3 regions of the Priestia sp. YIM B13489 genome follow, and region 1 is predicted to be linked to each of the others. Evidence: riboswitches for the same ligand, from Rfam matches in the RefSeq annotation. Region 1 holds a riboswitch; each other region holds the start of a gene.
The links. A riboswitch is a leader RNA that binds a small molecule or an ion and turns the genes downstream of it on or off. The one in region 1 is predicted to bind lysine.
Positions count from the first base shown of each region.

Region 2: it holds a riboswitch for lysine, as region 1 does, so the genes downstream of both, ACFX4W_RS07815 (aspartate kinase) here and dapA (4-hydroxy-tetrahydrodipicolinate synthase) in region 1, are expected to answer to the same signal.
Region 3: it holds a riboswitch for lysine, as region 1 does, so the genes downstream of both, lysA (diaminopimelate decarboxylase) here and dapA (4-hydroxy-tetrahydrodipicolinate synthase) in region 1, are expected to answer to the same signal.

Region 1 covers NZ_JBHZOQ010000053.1:1,483,508-1,491,199, forward strand. Annotated here, with positions in the region: gene ACFX4W_RS13395 (hypothetical protein) at 114-284, opposite strand; gene ACFX4W_RS13400 (H-type small acid-soluble spore protein) at 402-581, opposite strand; gene ACFX4W_RS13405 (hypothetical protein) at 987-1,274, shown strand; gene ACFX4W_RS13410 (hypothetical protein) at 1,336-1,593, shown strand; lysine riboswitch at 1,852-2,030, shown strand; gene dapA (4-hydroxy-tetrahydrodipicolinate synthase) at 2,158-3,045, shown strand; gene ACFX4W_RS13420 (DMT family transporter) at 3,308-4,153, opposite strand; gene ACFX4W_RS13425 (CBS domain-containing protein) at 4,514-4,939, shown strand; gene ACFX4W_RS13430 (DUF421 domain-containing protein) at 5,129-5,779, opposite strand; gene ACFX4W_RS13435 (hypothetical protein) at 6,279-6,461, shown strand; gene ACFX4W_RS13440 (CynX/NimT family MFS transporter) at 6,652-7,692, shown strand, end outside.
Region 2 covers NZ_JBHZOQ010000053.1:356,582-364,273, forward strand. Annotated here, with positions in the region: gene ACFX4W_RS07810 (YslB family protein) at 1-175, shown strand, start outside; gene ACFX4W_RS07815 (aspartate kinase) at 227-1,459, opposite strand; lysine riboswitch at 1,601-1,778, opposite strand; gene uvrC (excinuclease ABC subunit UvrC) at 1,844-3,610, opposite strand; gene trxA (thioredoxin) at 3,835-4,149, opposite strand; gene ACFX4W_RS07830 (electron transfer flavoprotein subunit alpha/FixB family protein) at 4,571-5,551, opposite strand; gene ACFX4W_RS07835 (electron transfer flavoprotein subunit beta/FixA family protein) at 5,585-6,358, opposite strand; gene ACFX4W_RS07840 (enoyl-CoA hydratase) at 6,377-7,150, opposite strand; gene ACFX4W_RS07845 (fatty acid metabolism transcriptional regulator FadR) at 7,230-7,692, opposite strand, start outside.
Region 3 covers NZ_JBHZOQ010000053.1:1,268,040-1,275,731, forward strand. Annotated here, with positions in the region: gene ACFX4W_RS12345 (PadR family transcriptional regulator) at 1-10, shown strand, start outside; gene ACFX4W_RS12350 (pentapeptide repeat-containing protein) at 29-748, shown strand; gene ACFX4W_RS12355 (O-methyltransferase) at 927-1,613, shown strand; gene ACFX4W_RS12360 (LysR family transcriptional regulator) at 1,800-2,711, opposite strand; gene ACFX4W_RS12365 (hypothetical protein) at 2,848-3,033, opposite strand; gene ACFX4W_RS12370 (hypothetical protein) at 3,184-3,318, opposite strand; gene ACFX4W_RS12375 (dicarboxylate/amino acid:cation symporter) at 3,457-4,719, opposite strand; gene lysA (diaminopimelate decarboxylase) at 4,772-6,100, opposite strand; lysine riboswitch at 6,246-6,428, opposite strand; gene ACFX4W_RS12385 (CBO0543 family protein) at 6,495-7,007, opposite strand; gene ACFX4W_RS12390 (NAD(P)/FAD-dependent oxidoreductase) at 7,343-7,692, shown strand, end outside.

The sequences.
Region 1 (7,692 bases):
AAGTAAGAATAAGCCGAGATTGAAATATGGTATCTGCAACCCCTTTTATTGACAACTTATTAAGAATGTATAACTAAAGAAAAGAAATAAAGATCGGTTATTTTCTTCCCTCTTTATTCATTTTCTTTAGAATCTTCCTGGTAATGTTCATTTAAGTATGGGTTCTCTGTCGTAGCAAAATTAACAGATTGAAGGCTAGTTTCAGGATCCATTCCATAATAGCCTTTTAGTTCCGCATTTTCTAGCTCGCCACTTCTGAATTGTGGTTCTTTTTTCTCTTTCATGCTGCACCTCTTTTTTCTTATAAATAAAGCTTAGAGAAATATGGTATTAGTTATTCGGTTCTATTTGGAGATGGAAGAAAAGAATATGAAAATTCCATATCCTTCCTTTATGACTTTTTATTTTTCTTCTAAATCAAGGACTGGAACCATACGGTCTTCATCATGTGTTCCTCTCGCATGAACGGTAGCCATACTTGATGTTTCATCTACACTTTTAATCCAAATAGGAACTCCGTGGTAATGAACATCAATTTCCTTGGGTGAAGAAAGAATTTGCTTAGCTCGATCTATTTCCATATTATCACCTCATTTTTTAGTATGTCCCTGCAATGCATCAATTAAAAGATAAAGCTATATTTCCCCAACAATAATTTGACTACACGCTACAACTCATTCCCTCAAAAATTAATCTATCCTTTAACCTTACAAAAATCGAACATCAATGGGTTTGCTTAACCTCATTTTATTCTTTAATTCGAATACGTATAAATACGAAAAATGAGCACATACTGTACCTAATCAGATTCCTCCTTTTGCTGACAAATCGTTTCTCCTTTAATATGTTAAGTTTACAAAAAACATCTGTCTTCACAGGTGTTTTTTATTTTGAGAAAATATATTAATTTGTATACAAACTAAGTTTTATTTTACTTCTAGTAGGGGAATAAAATAGTAAATTAAATTGGAGAGGATGAGGGGGTTATGATAGAGATGGAGGTAAAGAACCTTCAAAGGTCAGAAGCTAAATTTAGAAAGGCTGAATCAGAATACTTAAATAAGGCAATCGAAGAGTATTTCGTTCGTCGTACATACCATAATGCACCAGTAGTTGATGCACTTCGATATGTACTAACGATTGATAATAAAAGGGAACATTTAGAAAGTGCCGTTGAACTTTTTGGAGATAATATCAAAGAAGTAAATAACCAAGATATTATAAACTATTTAAATCAATGTAGATGTTATAAGGAAATAAGAGATATAGTCTAAATTTGATGCTATCTTATGAAAAAATTTATTGTTCATAAATAACCAAAAGGGGATTGGAGATATGAACTATAAACAAAGGGATTATTATATTAGCGCAAAAGAAAATGAATATTATAAAGTACTAAATGTAGTCGATTATATGTTAGAGGAAGCAAAAAGCAACAATAAATATCCTATATGGGGTGAAAAGCTAAGAACTGAGTTAAAAGAAAGTGCTGGCAACAATCTTACTCCATGGCATTTTAATACAATAATATCCGTACTTTTAGATTACGTACCTGATGAAGTAAAGAATAAACCTAATGCTAAGTCACTCTAAGCGGGTGGCTTTTTATGATGTGCATAATATGTAAGTTAAAACATGTGGTGAATAGCAAAAAGAAAGGTGAAATAGTAATATGAGTGATACTGAGATTGTGGGTTTGAGTCAATAACCCGGAGTCATTCTCTCAAAAATAAGTGTAAGGACTTAATTACAAGGTTTCCATAAAATTATACTTAAATGATTCTTGCGTGAAAGGAAATTTACTGTTATATTAAATTCAATTAAATATTTTCTTATTTCAATATTTTTTGAAGTGAGGATAGAGGCGCAAAGATCATAAGTATACAATTTGAGGAGAATGAGATCCAATGACAATTGTGGAAAGGGGTATTTGCCGAAGCCGAAAGAATCTCATGTTCTTGAAGCTGGTTCTGCTGTTGAATAAATACAGAACTGTCATATGGGAAACTGTATGGAGGGCTATCTTACGCACGGAAACTATTTTTGATAAATATTGTTTCTACTGCAGCAACGAATCCCTCGTTGCTGCTTTTTTGCGTTTCTTATGAATGGCCCTAGCCCCTCTAATTTTTAAAAATTTATAAAGGGTGTGTAGTTATGAATTTTGGCCAAGTATTAACAGCAATGGTTACCCCGTTTGATCAGAATGGCGAAATTGATTTTAACGCGACGAAAATGTTAGTTGAGCATTTAATTACAAATGGCACAGATAGCTTAGTTGTAGCTGGTACAACTGGAGAGTCTCCAACATTAACCACAGAAGAAAAAATTAAATTATTCCAATGTGTGGTAGAAGCTGCTGGGGGAAGAGTCCACGTCATCGCTGGAACTGGCTCAAACAACACGCAAGCTTCGATTAGCTTAACGAAACTTGCAGAGGAAACAGGAGTCGATGGTATTATGCTCGTTGCTCCATACTATAATAAGCCGTCTCAAGAAGGCTTGTACCAGCACTTTAAAACGATTGCCCAGTCAACCTCTTTACCAGTTATGCTTTACAATATCCCAGGGCGAAGCGTAGTTAACATTTCTGTTGAAACAATTGTTCGTCTATCAGAGATTCCTAATGTTGTATCAATTAAGGAAGCAAGTGGCAACTTGGATGCCATGGCAGAGATTATTAGCAAAACACCTAGCGACTTTACACTATACAGCGGCGATGATGGGTTAACAATACCAGTATTAGCAATTGGCGGGGCAGGAGTTATTTCAGTTGCTTCCCATATCATTGGCAATGATATGCAAGAAATGATTAATGCCTTCAAAAATGGCGATGTCCAAAAAGCTGCTGCTACACATCGCAATCTGCTTCCAATTATGAGAGCATTATTTATTGCGCCAAGTCCTTCACCAGTAAAAGCTGCATTAAATCTAAATGGAATACAAGTTGGCGGTGTTCGTTTGCCAATGGTTCCTTTAAGCAATAAAGAGCAAAGTGCGCTAGAAGAAGTTCTGCAAACTAGCGGCATTAACGTTACCTGTTGAAATAAATAAAAACAGATTAGAAGAGAGAGCATAGCTAAAACGACCGATTCAATCGATGCATTAAGGCAAGATTGGTGCACAAAGCTCAAGATGGATGAATCATCCTTTAGCTAACTCCTAAAAATAGAAAAACTCCCTTAACGCATTGGGGGAGTTTTTCTGTTTTTTCTATGTATGTATACTATATACATCTTCAGTTGCCATACAGAGGGAGACCTATTTCACTATATGTTCGTTCTTCTGTCGGTATTGGTGCAAAAACTTATATCTTAGTCAACACGATTCCGCATAAAGTAAGAATAATTCCTATTAATTGATATTTTTTAAGTCTTTCTTTAAAGATAATTAAGCTCCCAATTAAAACAACAATACAATTTAAACTAATGATTGGATAAACCACGCTGGATGGACCTTCCTTTAGGGCGAATAAATAACAGCTGTAACCAATCGTACTTAATATACCAACTAGTATACCTATCTTTATTTCAATTTTATGTGCAGTTAATTGTTTAAATTCTTTCCGAGCTAATAAACTTAAATAGACAGCTCCTCCACCATACATTGAAACAAGCATTTCACCCATGCTAAAGTGCTGATACGTGCTGAATTTCATAATAACACCAACTGTGCCGATAGATAGAAGAGCTAAACAGCAGCTCAAAATCCATAATTTATACTCTATGTGTGCCGTTTTGTTTGGTTGATACTGAATAATACAAGCTGCCAATATAATAATGACGATACCAATCCAATTTGTTAAAGGAATGGATTGAGGAAATAATAAGGATGTAGCTATAACAACAATGACTGTATTCATCGCAATAATGGTAGATGTAATACTCGCAGGTCCTTTCTCAAAGGCTTTCGACATTTGGATATTGCCATTGGCATTTAATATACCGATTAGTGCCCCCGTTAAAATAGGTAAAATGTGAAATTCAAAACTTCCTTTAATAAGAGTAAATAATAAGAGGATAAAAAAAGAAATCCAATAAAAGAAAAGTTGAATACACACTTTAGATAAATGTTGAAGAGCACCCCATTTAAATAAAGTATTATTTACTCCGAAGCATACAGCTGTCCCTAAAGCAGATATAAACCATAACATAGTGTGTAATTCCTTCCTAGTAGTTTTTATACTACTAAATTATACAATTTATATAATAGTTTTAATATTTCAATTTAATGAAAAATAGCTTCGAATAACTCTTTTGTAAAAGTATAAAGATGAGAAGTATAAATTTATTACGAACCAACGGATTGTGCTCTTTTATTAAAACCTCGTTTCCTATTATTCTTACACCTTTTTACTGTCCAATAAAATGCGATGAATTTTTCAAATCCATTCACCATTTTCTTCTCATTAAAACCTAAAGCTTTGTATCCTAAAACTCAAATGGACGTTTTAGAAGATGAGGTGCGGGAATCAAGTGAAGTAAGACCATGATTAAATAAAGGAGGAGTTGCTATGAATATAACAGAAGTGATGACTTCTAATGTTGAGACAGGTAACCTTAAAAGTTCATGTGGTGAGGTAGCTAATATGATGAAGAATGTAGATGTAGGAGTTATTCCAATTTGTGAAAATGATAAACTAATAGGCCTAATAACGGATCGTGATTTAGTCGTCAAGGGATTAGCTAATAATTTTAATACGAATACACAAATATCTGAAATGATTACCACTGATGTCATTACTGGTACAAAATGCATGTCTGTAGAGCAGGCTTCAGATCTTATGTCTCAGCATCAAATACGCAGACTTCCTATTGTAGAAGGTGGAAAACTCATTGGAATGGTTTCTCTGGGAGATTTAGCGGTAAGTAATACTTCAAATAAAGAAACAGGAAAAGTTCTTGAGAATATTTCAGCTCCTGCTGAGCTTAATAAATAAAAAAAACTCTTTTTGTACTTCATCTTATAGATAAGAGCAAGCTAATAAAAATTAGCTTGCTCTTAGTTTATATATAACAACACATGGCTATTACAGCTTTTAAAGATCTTGTATTCAATAGCTCCAGCAGTTTATGGCTTTCTATAGAATTAGCCAAGTTTAAACCCATTTTCGTCCTGGATTTTTTTATCATTCATTTTTTATATCCACAAAAAGTTGCCCGTTTAAAAAACTACAATATAAAATACGTTTCACGTCTTTGTATCCTCTTTGTTTCAATTCGTTGAAAAGCCAAGAAGAGTTTTTATTTATTAGATTTAAATGCTTTTCTTGAATGATCCCATCAATAACAAGGGGAAGTAAAAATACAGATCCTGATTTATCTTTGCTTTCTGGTTTTTTAAATACAGATAATGTACCCGAAGGCTCTAATATCGCATAATCCACCTCACGGATATCTCCTATATTTTTATCCCGAAGCTGTAAAAGCAAGTCGTCCAAATTATAACGTGATTTCCTCATTTGCTTTTCATCAATCTTTCCTTGTTTTATTACAATAATAGGTTGCCCATCTAGTACTCTGCGTAACTTTTGACTTTTTAATTGGATATATGTAAGGCCTATTTGGATAACTGTTAATATAAGAATAGGTACAAGTTGATAAAGTAAAGAACCTCCCGTATCCTCAATTGCAACAACTCCAAGTTCACTTATCATAAGCACAACAACAAGGTCAATGACATTTAGCTGATTTATGCCTCGTTGGCCGATAAAACGAAAAATAATAATAATAACAACATATAATAATATTGTACGCCAGCTTACTTCGATGATTTCCACTTTACGCTCTCCTTTCATTAGAATCTTTTTCTCTCTTGGAACAGGGATGAATGTAATATATAGATTTATACACTTAGCTGATTCTCTAGGATGTTTATTTCTTTATGTTAAAAATTAAATGAGTAACGTACAAAGTGTTTAAAGTGTTATTCATGGCACTAGATTTTTAACAGAAGCATTATATAAACAATTAACTGGGGAGAACCTTCATTATGTTAACTTTGTTTTGTATATCATATGCATTAAAAAAGATGCCGTTTAGGCATCTTGAATAGTTTGCTCAAGGTATTAGTATTTATACATTTAGCTGTCTAATACCGCAGCCATATTTATACTCTCATATATATGTGCTAAAATAACCAGTGAACCAATCCCTCTAAAAATTAGAGGGATGTACAGTTGATATATTAAAGGCAAATCGTATGTCACTTGTAGAAGAAGTTGTTTTCCAAATCGAATCCTTAAATGAATATAGAGTATATGGGAAAATAGAAGACAGATCCTTTCTGAAACGAATTTAATGCAACAATTTGAAGTGAACCGAAATGCATTGAGAGAGGCTATACAATCTGTCGTACATACTGACCGACTACAAACAAAGCAGGGAAAAGCTTATGAAAAAGCTGACATCCAGCTGCATAAAACAATGTTAGAAGCATCACATAAATCATATGTTAATTGATTTATATAACCATAGGATAGATTTTTTACATACATCTGGTCATCAAATAGTTGAAGTAAGTTCTCATACCGATTTTAATTGAACCTACTTTGTAAACTTGTGGATGCTACCATGGCAATCTGCACAGTAAATGAATATATTACTTAATTTTAAAAACTTTAAGATTATATACGGAGGGTCTATAACTACCATGGGTATCCCACACACAACAAATCAACTAGAACAGCCAAAACTAAATATAAATCCTAAAATAGGATTACTGATTATAGGCATTATCCTAATTGGAGCTAATCTCAGAGCCCCTTTAACATCTGTGGGCCCACTGGTAGCTTCTATTCGTAACAGTTTAGGAATATCTAATACTTTAGCAGGAACAATAACTACAGTGCCTTTACTAGCTTTTGCATTCCTATCTCCTTTTGCTCCCAAGTTAGCTCGGCGTTTTGGCATGGAGTTTACGCTATTTATTTCTTTAATCTTATTAACAATCGGAATTGGAATACGCTCTTTTGGTGGAGTAGAAACATTATTTGTAGGAACGATCTTAATTGGTTTATCTATTGCTATTGGAAATGTATTGTTACCTAGTCTAATTAAACATAACTTTGCACAAAAGATAGGCATGATGACAGGAATTTATGCAGTTTCTATGAATTTATGCGGCGCTATTGGGTCTGGTATAAGTATTCCCATTTCTTCAGTATCAGGTTTAGGATGGACCGGAGCCCTTGGATGTTGGGGGATTTTATCTCTTCTTACCATTTTCATTTGGCTACCACAATTGCGAAATCGACATAAGTCTACGAAGTCTCAACAAACAGTGCAAAAGGTTGAATCTATTAACTTATGGCGTTCTAGATTAGCATGGAATGTCACATTGTTTATGGGATTTCAATCCTTTATCTTCTATACAGTTATTACATGGATGCCGGAAATTCTTGAACAAAAAGGATTGAATACTCAGGACGCTGGCTGGATGTTATCGTTAATGCAGCTTGCTGTACTTCCTATTACGTTCCTCGTTCCTATTTTAGCCGACCGTTTGCAAGATCAGCGTTTATTAGTAGTCATTCCAGCTGTTTTGCTTATTGGAGGATTATTCGGTATCTTGTACGGAAATACACTCCTTATCCCATTGTGGATTATTATGGTTGGAATTGGAGTCGGGTTTGTATTTAGTTTGGCAATGATGTTCTTTAGCTTACGCACACAAAGTACTAACGAGGCAGCA
Region 2 (7,692 bases), 1.1 Mb from region 1:
TTCGTTTCATCTTGAGTCAGGATTTGTGGCTGAACAGATTCAGCGTCAAAACAACTGCCTAACAGAAGCCTACTTAACACATAAAGAAAAGAACGGAAAAGTGCTGATTTCCGTGCAGTGGGACCGAAAAGATATCTTACCTACCGAAACACGCGCGGAGCGTTATAAAAAGTAGGAAATACGTATATATAAAAGACGTGGAGATACCACGTCTTTTTTCTCTTCTTTATACTTGCACTGCTTGCTGCTCTTCTAATTCAAATGCTACGTGAAGCGTCTCAACAGCTTTTACCATATCAGCATGCGGTACAACTGTAGATACTTTAATTTCAGACGTGCTGACCATCTTCACTTCAATTTTCTCTCCTGCCAGCACTTCAAACATTTCGGCTGCAACGCCTGGATTAGAAATCATGCCAGAGCCGACAATTGATACTTTAGCCAAACCGCTTTCATGTTCAATACGCGTATATCCCAAAGTAGATTTATACTCTTTTAAGACGGCAAGAGCGGCGTCTACGTCTACGGTTTTAATAGAAAATGAGATAGAGAGACGATTATTAGCCGTTACGTTTTGAATAATAATGTCCACATTTAACTGTTCTTTTGCTAATGCTGTAAAAATAGTAGAAAGAGTTTGCAACTCGTTGTTTAACCCTTCAATTGTCACTCGTGAAATATTATCTTCAAACGCAATTCCTCTTACGACTAAGTTTTGTTCCATTGAAACTTCCTCCTCAACAATCGTTCCATTCTCGTTTTCTAAGCTTGAACGCACTTCTAGCGGTACCTGATAATTTTTTGCAAACTCAACAGCGCGCGGATGCAGCACCCCTGCTCCCAAATTAGCTAATTCTAACATTTCGTCATATGAAATAGAGTGAAGCTTACGAGCATCTTCTACATAGCGCGGATCTGTCGTAAACACTCCTGTTACATCTGTATAAATATCACATTTTGCAGCTTTTAATGCTGCGGCAAGAGCTACTGCCGTCGTGTCAGAGCCGCCTCGACCTAATGTTGTAATGCTACCATCTCCTGAACAGCCTTGGAATCCAGCTACTACTACGATTCGGCCTCTATCTAATTGGCTTTGAATACGAGTCGTGTCAATGTGCTGGATTCGTGCATTGCTGTGAACTGCTTCCGTCTGGATACCAGCTTGCCAACCTGTTAGCGAAGTTGCTTCATACCCTTTATATTGAAGGGCCATTGTTAACAGGGAAATCGTTACTTGTTCTCCAGTTGTAAGAAGCATATCCATTTCGCGTTTGCTTGGACTGTCCGTAATATCACTTGCTAATTTCACCAGTGCATCTGTAGTTTTGCCCATTGCCGATACAACAACAACTACTTGGTTACCGCGCTCTGCTTCTTGAATAACACGGTTTGCTACATGTTGGATACGTTCAACAGAACCAACAGATGTTCCACCAAATTTTTGAACGATTAATGCCATAATTTTGTTCATTCCTTTTCAATAAATTTGCATATGCAGGATGATGAGAAGCTAAATTTTTTTACTCAGACAATAAAAAAAGCAATGAGATGAGCTCTCATTGCTTAACGAACGAAAATTATAAAACATAACCGTCCACTGCCGTGAGATAGCTCTCCAAGAATCTACATCTTGACAATCCTACGTTTATTCAACGCAGAACCAGCAATCATTACTATGAGGTAATGTTCACTTCGGCAAATTTCCCTTTCCGCATCATTCATAAGAGCTCATACCCTTCCTGATACGTACTGATTAAATTTGCACCTCTATCTTCACTTCATTTGATGAAGTGTCGTATGAAATTAGTTAATAGCTTATCAAATATTTTCTATTATTTCAAGACTATTTTTGCAATGTTTCATAAATTTTTTCAGCGATGTTTTGAGGAACACCTGAATTTCGAATATCATCAACCGTTGCTTCTTTCAATTTTTTCACCGAACCAAAATACTTTAACAAAGCTTTTTTACGCTTTTCGCCCACTCCCGGAATATCGTCCAGAACAGACTGAAAAGCGGACTTAGAGCGCACTTGACGGTGGAAGGTAATCGCAAAGCGGTGAACTTCATCTTGAATTCGCTGAAGCAAATAAAATTCTTGACTATTGCGTTCGAGCGGTATGATTTGAGGAGGCTCACCAATCATCAGGTTGGAGGTTCTGTGCTTATCATCTTTGACAAGACCTGCTGTAGGCACTAAAAGTCCCAATTCATTTTCGAGAACGTCCTGTACTGCAGCTAAATGCCCTTTGCCTCCATCTACAACAATTAAATCTGGAAGCGGAAGACCCTCTTTTAACGCTCTGGAATACCGTCTGCGAACGACTTCTCTCATGGAACTGTAATCATCTGGTCCCTTTACGGTCTTAATTTTATATTTGCGATATTCTTTCTTTTCCGGTTTCCCATCAACAAAAACAATCATCGCAGAAACGGGATCTGTCCCTTGAATATTTGAATTATCAAATGCTTCAATCCGATAAGGAGCGGCAATTCCAAGCTCTTCTCCTAACCGTTCAACTGCGCCAACCGTGCGCTCTTCATCTCGTTCAATTAAATAGAATCTTTCACCGAGCGCAATTTTTGCATTTTTACACGCAAGTTCTACTAATTCTTTCTTTTTGCCTCGCTTTGGATGCTGAACCTCTGCTTCTACTAATTTCTCAGCCAACTCTGCATCAATCGTTGCTGGAACCATTACTTCTTTTGGCTTAATATTTTTGGCATAAAACTGACCGATAAAAGTTAAGAAATCTTCTTCTGGCTCTTTATAAAAAGGAAACATAGAAACTTCTCGCTCAATTAACTTCCCTTGGCGAATAAAGAAAACTTGAACACACATCCAGCCTTTATCATAAGAATAGCCAAACACATCTCGATTGACAAAATCATTAAACGTTACTTTTTGCTTTTCCATTGTCGCTTCGATATGAGCAATTTGATCTCGATATTCTTTAGCCCGTTCAAAGTCAAGTTCTTCTGAAGCTTTTAACATTTTTTCAGTTAATTCTGTTTTGACATGCTCATATCCACCATTTAAAAACCGCGTGATATTTTCAATAATTTGTTTGTTTTGCTCTTCTTTTACTTCTTTTACGCAAGGAGCTAGGCATTGCCCGATATGGTAATACAAACAAGGTCTGTCTGGCATGGTAGAGCACTTTCTTAATGGATAAATGCGATCAAGAAGCCGCTTTGTTTCATTTGCAGCTTGAACGTTAGGATAAGGCCCGAAGTATTTCCCTTTATCTTTTTTTATTTTTCTTGTAATAACAAGTCGGGGCTGCTTTTCAGCTGTAATCTTAATAAAGGGATAACCCTTATCATCTTTAAGCATGATATTGTATTTTGGATCATGCTTTTTAATTAAATTCATTTCTAAAATAAGTGCTTCTAAATTAGAAGATGTGACGATATATTCAAAATCGACAATGTCGTTTACAAGTCGAAGCGTCTTTCCGTCATGAGATCCGGTAAAGTAGGAGCGCACTCGATTTTTTAATACTTTTGCTTTTCCTACGTAAATGACCGTTCCATATTTATCTTTCATCAAGTAACAGCCGGGCTGATCCGGTAAAATAGCCAGCTTTTCTTTTAAATAATCGTTCATATTTTTCTCCTTCCTCTTCTCTTACTCTGTCCATCTATACATTCGCTTATGAAGCGTAACCTACATTCTTTCCTGCTTTACAATACATGCACATAAGCCGGATTTATGGCGGTGTTCCTTACATCTAGTATAAAACAAACGAACGCATATTCGCTAAATAAAAGTATTCCCAAAAGAGAAAAAGTGGAGAAAAAGAAAAAACCTAGCCTGAGCTAGGTTTTGACTTACGCGTGTTTATTAATTAATTCTGTTAATGCTTCTTTTGGTTGGAAACCAACTACTTGGTCAACTTTCTCTCCATCTTTAAATAATACTAAAGTTGGGATACTCATAACACCAAATTTTCCAGCCGTTTCTTGGTTTTCATCAACGTCTACTTTCACGATTTTAACTTTATCGTTAAGTTCGCCATCGATTTCTTCAAGAACTGGAGCAATCATTTTACAAGGGCCACACCATGGTGCCCAAAAGTCAACAAGCACTAGGCCTGATTTAATTTCATCTGTAAAGTTTTTATCTGTAGCATGTGCAATAGCCATTTTAATTCCTCCTAAATATATGCAATATCCAAATTCTACTCACAGTATATCACCTTCAAATAAGGTTTGCTAACTTTTTGCTTACATTTATACTGTTTATTCTCCGCTCTAGTTTGTACAATTCACATAAAAACATACGTAGAAAATTTCGTTTTCCATGAGGCTGAGACATAACGAAATGAATCCTATCTAAAGACGAACGAATAGTATACAAGGGCTGAACCGCTTGCGACACCGCAGATGATTTCTGTGCAAGACTTTGCTTTCTGCAGGAGTCTTCGCCTTGCCCTCCAATCAACTGCTAGAAAGACCCACACACATGAAACCTGCGTTTACCCTAACAAAAAAACGAACCACTAATCAAACATCTTGATCAATGGTTCATTTTTCACTTCGTCTAAAATCCTTTTGTCTCAGCCTCTTACGCAGACTGTACTTTCAGCTTTTTGAATTCTTCCGTTAGCAGAGGCACCACTTCAAATAAATCTCCAACGATTCCGTAATCAGCTACTTTAAAAATATTCGCCTCAGGATCTTTGTTAATGGCAACAATAATTTTTGAATTTGACATGCCGGCCAAATGCTGAATGGCTCCCGAGATTCCGCAGGCAATGTATAAATCTGGTGTGACTACTTTGCCCGTCTGACCGATCTGAAGAGAATAGTCGCAGTAATCTGCATCGCACGCTCCGCGAGACGCCCCAACAGCTCCATTTAACACGTCCGCTAGTTCTTGGAGAGGTCCAAAACCTTCCGTTCTTTTTACACCTCGACCACCTGCAATCACGACTTTTGCTTCGGATAAATCAACCCCTTGCGTTGCTTTCCGTACAACTTCTTTTACAACTGTACGCAGGTTTTTGATTTCAACATTTAAATCCTCTACATCGCCTGTACGTCCCTCATCTTTTGCAAGCGGTGAAATATTATTTGGACGAATCGTGACAAACGTAAAAGCATCGGTCATGATTTTCTTTTCAAATGCTTTACCAGAATAAATTGGGCGGGTGAAGACTACTTGATCCCCTCCAACTTCTACATCCGTCACATCTGAGATAAGTCCTTTGTCTAAGCGAGCTGCCAGTTTTGGCGCTAGGTCTTTGCCAAGAGCCGTATGGCCAAATACGATAGCTTCAGGTTGTTCACTTTCAATGATGGCTAATAACGCCTGAGCATAACCATCCGATGTGTAAGCAGCTAAATCTTCATGCTCCGTCACAACAACTTTATTCGCTCCGTATGCAATAAGCTCTTCACTTAAAGCTTTTACGTCCTTTCCTACTAACGCTGCAACAATTTCCCCACCGTCAGCTACAGTAGACGCTGCGGAAATCGCTTCAAACGATACGTTTCGTAATCCCCCATCACGTGCTTCTCCTAGAACTAACACTTTACGTCCCATTGCAATACCCCCATTGTTTTAACTTTTGACTTATTAAATGACTTTTGCTTCTTTATGCAGTAAATTGACCAGTTCTGTCACTTGATCTTTTATATCTCCTTGTAGTACGCGTCCTGCGTCTTTTTTCGGAGGCAAATAAATTTCAATTGTCTTTGTTTTTGCTTCTACATCATCTTCATCTAAATCTAAATCATCCAATTCCACTTCAACCAACGGTTTCTTCTTCGCTTTCATAATCCCTGGAAGAGATGGATAGCGAGGTTCGTTAAGTCCCTGCTGAGCTGTTACTAAAAGAGGAAGCGACGTTTCGATAACCTCGGAATCACCTTCCACATCGCGTACAACAGTCACTTTTTCACCTTCGATATCTAATTTTGTAATCGTCGTAATATAAGGGATTTCTAACTGTTCTGCTACGCGCGGTCCCACTTGGCCCGAACCTCCGTCAATCGCTACGTTTCCTGCCAAAATTAAGTCAGGAGATTGTTCTTTTAAGTACTGTGCCAGCAGCCTAGAAGTCGTGTACTGATCGCCATCTTCTATGTCATCTTCCGTATTGATTAAAACCGCTTTATCTGCTCCCATAGCCAAAGCTGTTCGGAGTTCTTTTTCTGATTCTTCCCCTCCTACACTCACGACCGTAATCTCCCCGCCATGCTTTTCCTTTAGCTGAATAGCTTCTTCAACTGCATACTCATCGTAAGGATTAATAATAAATTCAGCCCCATCTTCAACAATTTGACCATTTTTTAATGAAAGTTTCTCCTCTGTATCGAATGTTCTTTTTACTAACACGTAAATATTCATTCAATTCCCCTCCTAAGCTTATTTTCCTAAAAATTTAGGCTGGCGCTTTTCAATAAAAGCGGCTACGCCTTCTTGAGCATCCCTGCTTTTGAATACGCTTCCAAAAAACTGCGCTTCTTTTTTGATGCCGCTGTAATAAGCATCTGTTTTTACATGCTGAAGCAGCTGCAAGGTGGCTTTAACAGAGATTGGGCTTTTTTTGGCAATTTTTCTAGCAAGTAAAAATGTTTCATTGATAAGCTGACTTTCTTCAAAAGCTGCATTTGCCAATCCTAACTCCACTGCCTCGCTTCCGGATATTGGATCACTTGTCAGCATCATCTCACAAGCCTTATGAACTCCTACATAACGAGGTAATCGCTGAGTTCCTCCAAATCCTGGTATAATCCCTAACTGAAGCTCAGGCAAGCCCAGCTTAGCATTTTCTGTTACCAAACGGATATGGCAGCTCATAGCAAGCTCCAACCCTCCGCCTAAAGCAGCTCCATGAATAGCTGCAATCACTGGTTTTGGGTAATTTTCAATATACTCAAAGAGCTCTTGACCGTTAACAGCAAGCTTCTCGTATTCTTTTTCCTGCTGAAGTGATGTGAATTCTTTTATATCAGCACCGGCACAAAAGAATTTCCCTTCACCTTTAATGACGATAACCCTTGTCTCTTTACTATCTTCTAAATGTTTTAAAACACTTGAAAGATCTTTTAATAAGTCTTGAGACAAAGCGTTAGCAGGTTGTCTATTCAACGTAATGAAACTTATTGCATCAACAGTTTCAACCTGGATAATTTCCATTTGTTTACGCCACCCTTTCTTTCTATTTTCATTACCTTGCGCTTTTCCCCTCGCAGGGGAGCAGCAGGCTCACTTACGATTATGAGCCGCTGCAGCCGTTTAACAGCAGGGAATGGACTTTATCTACCGATTCTATTAGACCATATCGATGATCGTTCATTACCCATGTTGTGACAGTTTCATCAATCGTTCCAAAAATCATCTGTCGCGCAAGACGAATATCTATATTTTCAGAAAACTCACCCGTTTCGATTCCTGTCTGCAAAATAGAATCAATGAGAGTCAGATAATCTTTTAATACATCGTTAATTTTCAATCTTAAATCTTTGTTCGATTGACGCAGTTCGAGCTGGGTCACTGTAGCTAAATGATGATCCTCCGCTAGAAACGAAAAATGTTTGTCAATTAACACATGAAGTTTTTCTGCCGCGGTTTCAATTCCCGCCAGTTCTTCATAAATTTTTTCTACAAATTGTCCCATCTTCTCTTGAAACAAGGAAATCAAGACATCTTCTTTGTTTTTAAAATATAAATATATCGTA
Region 3 (7,692 bases), 220 kb from region 1:
ATTGTTGTGAGAAAGGATGATGTTATAAATGAACGAAAAAATAAAAAATCATGTGCATAACATTTTGGCTCCTTATCAGGATGTAGAAAATGTTCAAGATCTAGAAGAAGAACTATCACAGAACTTGCAGGAAAAATTTACAGATTACAAAAAAGACGGGCATAATGAAGAACAGGCTTATTATATGACAATCAATTCTATCGGTGATATTACAGAACTGATTCAATCAATGAATGTAGAAACAAAGGAATTAAAGCAAACCGTCCCTATGGATTTTTCAAAGACCGAGCTTACAAAATCTGATTTTCGTTCTGTATCGGTGTATAAAGGGAAATTTAATGCCAGTAATTTGAATGAATCTGATTTTAGCTACGCAGATCTTACGGACAGCATGTTTAAAAGCAGCAATTTAACGAAAGCAATATTTCATCACGTTAATTTAACAGGCGTACAATTTAAATGGGCAAATTTTAAACAGGCCAGTTTTAAAGACTGTATCTATGACAACACGTACTTTAAGCAATGTAATTTAACAGACATTGTATTTGACGAAGAAACATTTAACGGAACAATCTTTGAAGGAACATCATTAAAAAAAGCCTCATTTCGCCACGCAACTTTGCTAAATGTACAGTTCCGAGGATCAGATTTAAAGAAATCTGATTTTGAAGGTGCAAAAATGGATAAATTGACATATAACTTTTTAAAAAGTGCCAAAATAGATCTTAGTAAAGTTACGATTATTTAAAGATAAAAAAGACCTCTCTGAAGGTCTTTTTTTATGGACATATAGCAATTCTTTTTAAGAGCGAGCAGGATAGTTTATTAGAAAGCTAGAACACATTCATAATACGAACGATTACGGCAACAAGGTGGATATGAGAAAAACATATTCGTATCTTTGAATAATAAAGCTTTTATCACTTATGTGGAGGAGTATGGAAATGTCTATATATGAAATTTGGAATGAAGTGGATCTTTATATGAATGATAAGCTTATACAACCTGACCCTGTTCTTGATGAGGTATTGAAGGCAAATCAAGAGGCTGGATTACCTGCCATCGACGTATCGCCTAATCAAGGAAAGTTTCTGCATTTGTTAGCTTCATTAAAAGGAGCTAAACGCATTTTGGAAATTGGTACTCTTGGAGGGTACAGCACGATTTGGCTAGCCAGAGCTCTTCCGAAAGACGGACAGCTGATTACGCTCGAATTAAGCGCTCAGCATGCAGAAGTAGCAAGAGCTAATTTAAAAAGAGCGGGAGTAAGCCACTTAGTAGAAGTCATTGTCGGCCCCGGGCTTGATACATTAGCTGTATTAAAGGATAAGGGAACAGAGCCGTTTGATCTTATCTTTCTTGATGCTGACAAGCCGAATAACCCAAATTACTTAAAGTGGGCTCTAGAATTATCGAAAAGAGGAAGTACGATTATTTGTGATAATGTTGTTCGTCAAGGGCATGTGGTGAACTCAGAAAGTGAAGATGAAAATGTAAAGGGAATTCGCCAATTTATGAATGCTCTGGCTCAAGAAAAACGAATAAGCGCCACGGCTATACAAACTGTTGGAAGCAAAGGCTATGATGGATTCATTGTAGGGGTTGTTGAATGATAAAACTTTATTACACCTAAAAAGAAACGGAGACATAACGAAACTCATCCAATCAACAGCTAGAAGCAAATACATACATGAAACCTGCGTTCATCATCATCCTAAAAAAATCCGAATGAGCTGGATTCTCGACCAAACTCGTTCGGATTGTCCTTCAACTAACATACTTTTGTTCCAAACTCTTTTTTAAAGGAGCCCCAATTTATCTGTCATTTGTTTTTCGGTTAAAAAATTAATCAATTCTCGTACAGCGAATGAACTGTAGCGTTCTTTTAACATAATAATTCCAAGTTCCCACATCATTTCAGGATCTGCAATAGGTACGGTAGTAATATTGGGATCTTTCACTTTGGCATAAAGCGATTCGGGTAAAATAGCAATACCTAGTTCTGCCGCTGTTAATTCAATAATTAAATCCCATTGAGAACTTTTATACGCTATAGAAGGCACAAAACCTGATTTTAAAGCATCTTGAATTAACCGGTCGTGCAGCGTAAATTCTTCACTGAACATAATGAATTTTTCATGCTCCAATTCTTTCATCCAGACGGAAGAACGTTTTGCTAAAGGATGGTTTCTATGCGCGTATAAAAGAAATCTCTCCTTAACGAACGGGTATACGTGAAAATGCTCATCATGGCCGCTTGTAAGAGGAAGCATAACAATCCCCATATCTACACCAGCCTCTTCCACAAGTGCTTCAATTTTTTTTGCTCCAAATTCAATAAGCTTTAGAGATACTTTAGGGTATTGTTCATTAAATGCTTTTGCAATCTTCGGGAAAAACAAGGTCCCGATGAGCGGAGGGACTCCCATCTTGATTTGCCCTGTTTGCAAGTTCATTAAATCTCCCAACAAGTGAGGCATGTCTTTTAACACCGACAGAGCTTTAGTTGCCTGATGATACACGACTTCTCCTGCATCGGTTAGCTTTAATTCTCTTGTTGAACGATCAAGAAGCTCAAATCCTAGTTCATTTTCTACTTTTTTGACGGCTTTACTTAAAGCCGTTTGTGACAAGTGAACTTGCAGCGCTGCCTTTGTAAAATTTTTATGATTCGCTACCTCTATAAAGTATTCTAAGTCTCTGATTTCCATGTGAAACTCCATTTCTGCAAACTGCTTATCCTTTTTCTTTACTCTTTATTTTAACCACTAAATTATTTACTGTAAATGCGCTGATTAAAAAGGGGGAGGATATATCCAATGAATAAAAACAGGGAAAGGAAATGAGCTAAAGTTTCTGTCGAAATTGATTTATAAAACGAATAATCTTTTTATAGAGAAAAATAGATTTTGCTACTAGCTGATGAGGGATATAAAGACTTTTGTATGTGCGTTCGGGTAAAAATGCAAAACTTATCAAAATAACTGAAAGTCCAAAGGCTGCAGCTGTAATCTCTAGCCAAGAAAACACCATGTCATTCCTCCTTTTACAAACCTATTAATAGAATATGTAAAAGTTCGAAAGGAGGTTGTACGATAGCCCCATAACGAGCAGGGGTATGAAGTTCTCTCTAAAAATAAAATGACGTTAAAGAACGCAGGCGCTGCGCTCTTTAACGTCATTTTATTTTCGTTCTTCAGCTTGATGCTCTTGTTTGTTTTGCTCAGTAAGACGTTTTTGATGAGCTTTTGTTTCTGCGCTTACGTGATTCGCATCATTCGGTTGATTTTTCTTTGAACCTCCTGCAGCGTTACTCATTAGACGACACCTCCAGTCCGGTTATGAAACATACCTTTAGAATGTGCGTATGTACAGACTTTATACACCGCTATCGATATTACTGCACACGAAAAAAGCAAAGGGAGAGTCACTAAGACTGTTCCCTTTGCTTTTTTACTAAGCGACTTTATCGGTGGTGATAATTTTGTTAATCCAGTCTTTTCCTTCTGTAAACCTTGTAACAAGCATCGCTGTTACTGTATTTCCCGTACTGTTTAAAAGCGTAGCAGGGGCGTCAATAATTGTGGAAATGACCGCGATAATGGGCAGAACTTCTGGCGAAAATCCGTAAATTGTAATGATTAACATTTCGCCAATCATACCGCCTCCAGGGATTGCTCCCATTACGGCTCCAACTAAAAAGGCTACGCCTAAAATGCTCAAAATACTCGTAGCAGACGTCATATCTTTGCCAAACAAACTGAATAAGAAAACAATCTTTAGAATACCACCGATAACAGAACCATCTTTATGCGTGTTTGCTCCTAGTGGAATCACTGTTTCAGCAATATCCAGCGGCACACCCATTTTCTTTGTTGCATCTAAATTGACTGGAATAGATGCAGCAGAAGAACAGGTAGCAATAGCGGTGATAGAAGGAGCAGCTGCATTTTTCCAAAACAGCTTAATTCCTGCTTTACCGCCAGCAATCCATGCATATAGCGTAAAGAAACCGAAATAGTAAACGATTGCAATTAATAAATAAAGAATAAATGCTCTAGCGTACCCTTGTAAGATCTTTGGTCCAAGTTCTCCTACTACAGTAGCGAAATAGCATCCTAAACCAATTGGGGCATAGTACATCACAATTTTAACAACCTTCATCGATACTTCTTGACCCGAAGTCAGAAATTTCGCCATAGGCTGTCCTTTTTCGCCAGCCATCGTTGTAGCAATACCGAAAATAACGGCAAAGACAATTAATTGTAAAATGTGCTCTTTCGAAAATAACTGAACAAAATCAGGTACAGTAAATGTACTAACAAGCTGAGTTAAAAGCGTCATTTTTTCAGCTGTATTTTCACTGTCACCCATCAATTCTTTAATGGCAGAAGTATCTACATTATGTAGCGGATTGTAAAGTGATGCGCCTAAAAAGCCTAAAACGGCTGAAACAGCAGCAGTGGCGATAAACACAACGGCGATACCTAGCATAATTTTACCAAGACGCTTCATTTCATTCATGTTTGCGATCGCCGAAGCCACACTAAAAAAGACAAGGGGAACGATAATCATGAACATTAAATTAAGAAACAAATCACCAAAGGGCTTTACGACTGCCACATCCGGCCCGATAGCATATCCTGCTATCCCGCCAATTAAAATAGCGAGAAGCAGAATAAGCGATGATCTGTACGTTTTAAATACACTTAAAACCATAGTTAGATTTCCTCCAAACAACAATAGCTTCTTTACTACGCAAGAACAGCTATTATTTGCTCATTGCATACGTAGTAACGACTGGCTTTACATCTTTACGCACCAAATCTTCGTATGTTTCTCGCTCTACAGCAAGACGAGCTTCTCCATTTTTTACAAATACAACAGCAGGGCGCGGAATACGGTTGTAATTGCTAGCCATTGAATAGTTGTAGGCACCTGTAGAGGACACTGCTAATAAATCTCCTTGATTAACGCGCGGTAAATCAATATCCCAAATAAGCATATCTCCTGATTCACAGCATTTACCCGCAATTGATACTGTTTCATCTTTTTTATCCGTCACTCTATTAGCCAAGACAGCTTCATGTTTTGCATCGTAAAGAGCAGGACGGATATTATCAGTCATACCGCCGTCAATTCCTACGTATTTTCGTACACCTGGAATCTCCTTCGTTGATCCAATTGTATAAAGCGTTGTACCTGCTTCTCCTACGATGCTTCTTCCAGGCTCAATCCAGACTTCTGGAAGGGTATAATTCTGTTCAGTTAACGTGCGGCTTAGCTTTTCTGTCAGTGCATCTACATAATACTCAACTGGAAGAGGAGAGTCGCTTTCGGTATAACGAATACCAAAACCACCACCTACGTTTAAAACTTTTACTTCAAATTCCATTTTATCACGAATGCTGACTAAGAAATCAGTTAAAATATCAATGGCGCGAGAAAAACCATCTACTTCAAAAATTTGCGAACCAATATGACAATGAATGCCTAAAAGATCGTAGTAAGGCTTTTCTAACGCAGAACTTACCGCTTTCATGGCTTGGTCATTGGAAAGACCAAATCCAAACTTGGAGTCTTCCTGTCCGGTCATAATATATTCATGTGTATGGGCTTCAATTCCTGGAGTAACACGCAGAAGAATAGATGCTTTCTGTTTGCGCTCAGCTGCTAAGGCATGCAAAACTTCAAGTTCGGTAAAGTTATCAACAACAAAACAGCCAATATTCGCATCAAGAGCCATTTCCATTTCTTCAATCGTTTTATTATTGCCGTGAAAATGAATGCGTTCAGCTGGATATCCAGCTTCAAGCGCTGTAAATAATTCGCCTCCTGAGACCACATCTAGTGACATATCAAGCTTCGTTAAAAGGCTAGCCATTTCCATACAAAGAAATGCTTTCCCTGCATAGGCGATTTGATATGAAAATCCGCTTCTTCGAAAGGCTGAATGGAAGGCCTTGCATTTCGTTTCAATTAATTCTTGATCGTAGATGTATAGGGGAGTGCCGTATTGTTTTTTCAGTTCGACCGTATCGCACTGCCCAATTTCTAAATGATTGCTGCTGTTAATTTTACTCGTTCCATGTAAGTACATAATCCGTATCCCTCCATTTAAATCATTCAACTATAACTTTGAACTTTGATGGTCAGTAGAAAAACACAAAAAAGACCCGTGAAGTGATGTTCACGCGTCTTGGTTTCATAATAATAAAGTATTATTACATTCTAGGCATCAACATCTCTTCAATAGCTCTCCACAAACCAAATGGTTTGTGACAGCTCAGCATTTATTCAATACTGAACCAGTATATGAACACAATGGATGTTTATATACTTCGGCACGAAATCCCTTTTACTTATCTTCACAGACTCCATTAGTCTCCAATAAGTGACTCTTGATTTCATGCACCTCTATTCTCAGAGAGGAAAATTATATTTAAATGTAATTCCTATTATATTTCCTTTTCCTCCGTCTAGTCAATGAAAAGTTAAGGCATAGGAATATCAAAAAAAATAAATAAGAAAGCTATGAAGCTTCCAGATAGAATCCAAGCGACCAGTGCTGTCTTCTGATGAATGACTAAAAGTGAGAACGTGGCAATGTTGAAGAGAAAAGAACACAGCAGCGACCATCCATAATGATGAGTGATACTGTGATTAACATAAGCAATGAACTCAATCACAGTAAATAAAAGCGCCCACAAAAGAATCCACCACAGCCTGCCGCTTACATGCAGCGGCAGCCTTCCTAAAAAAACCGGTATAACAAACGGATAAATAATTAAAGTTATTCCAAGGGAAACCATTAGGTGATCGGGTAGAAAAAGGTGATCAATACCTACAGGGTGAAATACCCATACGCGGTGATGAAACAGCAGCACTTCATAAAGCAAATTCCCTGTGACCCAAAACAGCAAAGTAGGATAGTATTCTTGATACCTTCGCCACTTGCCAAATAGTAAACCAAGAATGATGAAAAATAATACAAATGAAGATTGCATACGCTCTCCTTAAAATAATGGTTATTTCTTTTTATTTACATATTATAGTGGTTTTATTCTTTCATTTTTTTATTCAGAAACTATAATAAAAAAGCGGTAAGCGCAGTGTTAAATATGGGTGATCACTATTTGTGGTTTGCTTCATCTCACCATAATTCCCGTAAAAGAACTTATTGCGCTTTTGTTTACAATGAAAGGAGCTATATGTCAAAGTCAGCAAGATTCAAAAATAAGCTCAAGATAGCTTCGCCTAGTATGTGACTTCTTTTTTTGCTATGCTAAAGTTGCGTACATATAGCATGAGAATATTAGAAGAAAGAAAAGGGTGTTTTGGTATGAAAACATACATCGTAGTTGGAGCTGGGGTACTTGGAGCTTCTACAGCATATCATTTAGCAAAAGCAGGAGCAGATGTGACATTGATAGATCGCAAGGATGCAGGTCAAGCTACTGATGCAGCAGCAGGAATTGTTTGCCCATGGCTTTCGCAGCGTCGAAATAAAGCATGGTACCGCTTGGCAAAAGGCGGCGCTAAGTACTATCAAACATTAATTCAGCAATTAGAAGAAGATGGAGAAACGGATACGGGATATAAGCGAGTAGGAGCAATTAGCTTACATACTGATGAGCAAAAGCTTAAAAAAATGGAAGAAAGAGCATATAAGCGTCGGGAAGAAGCTCCTGA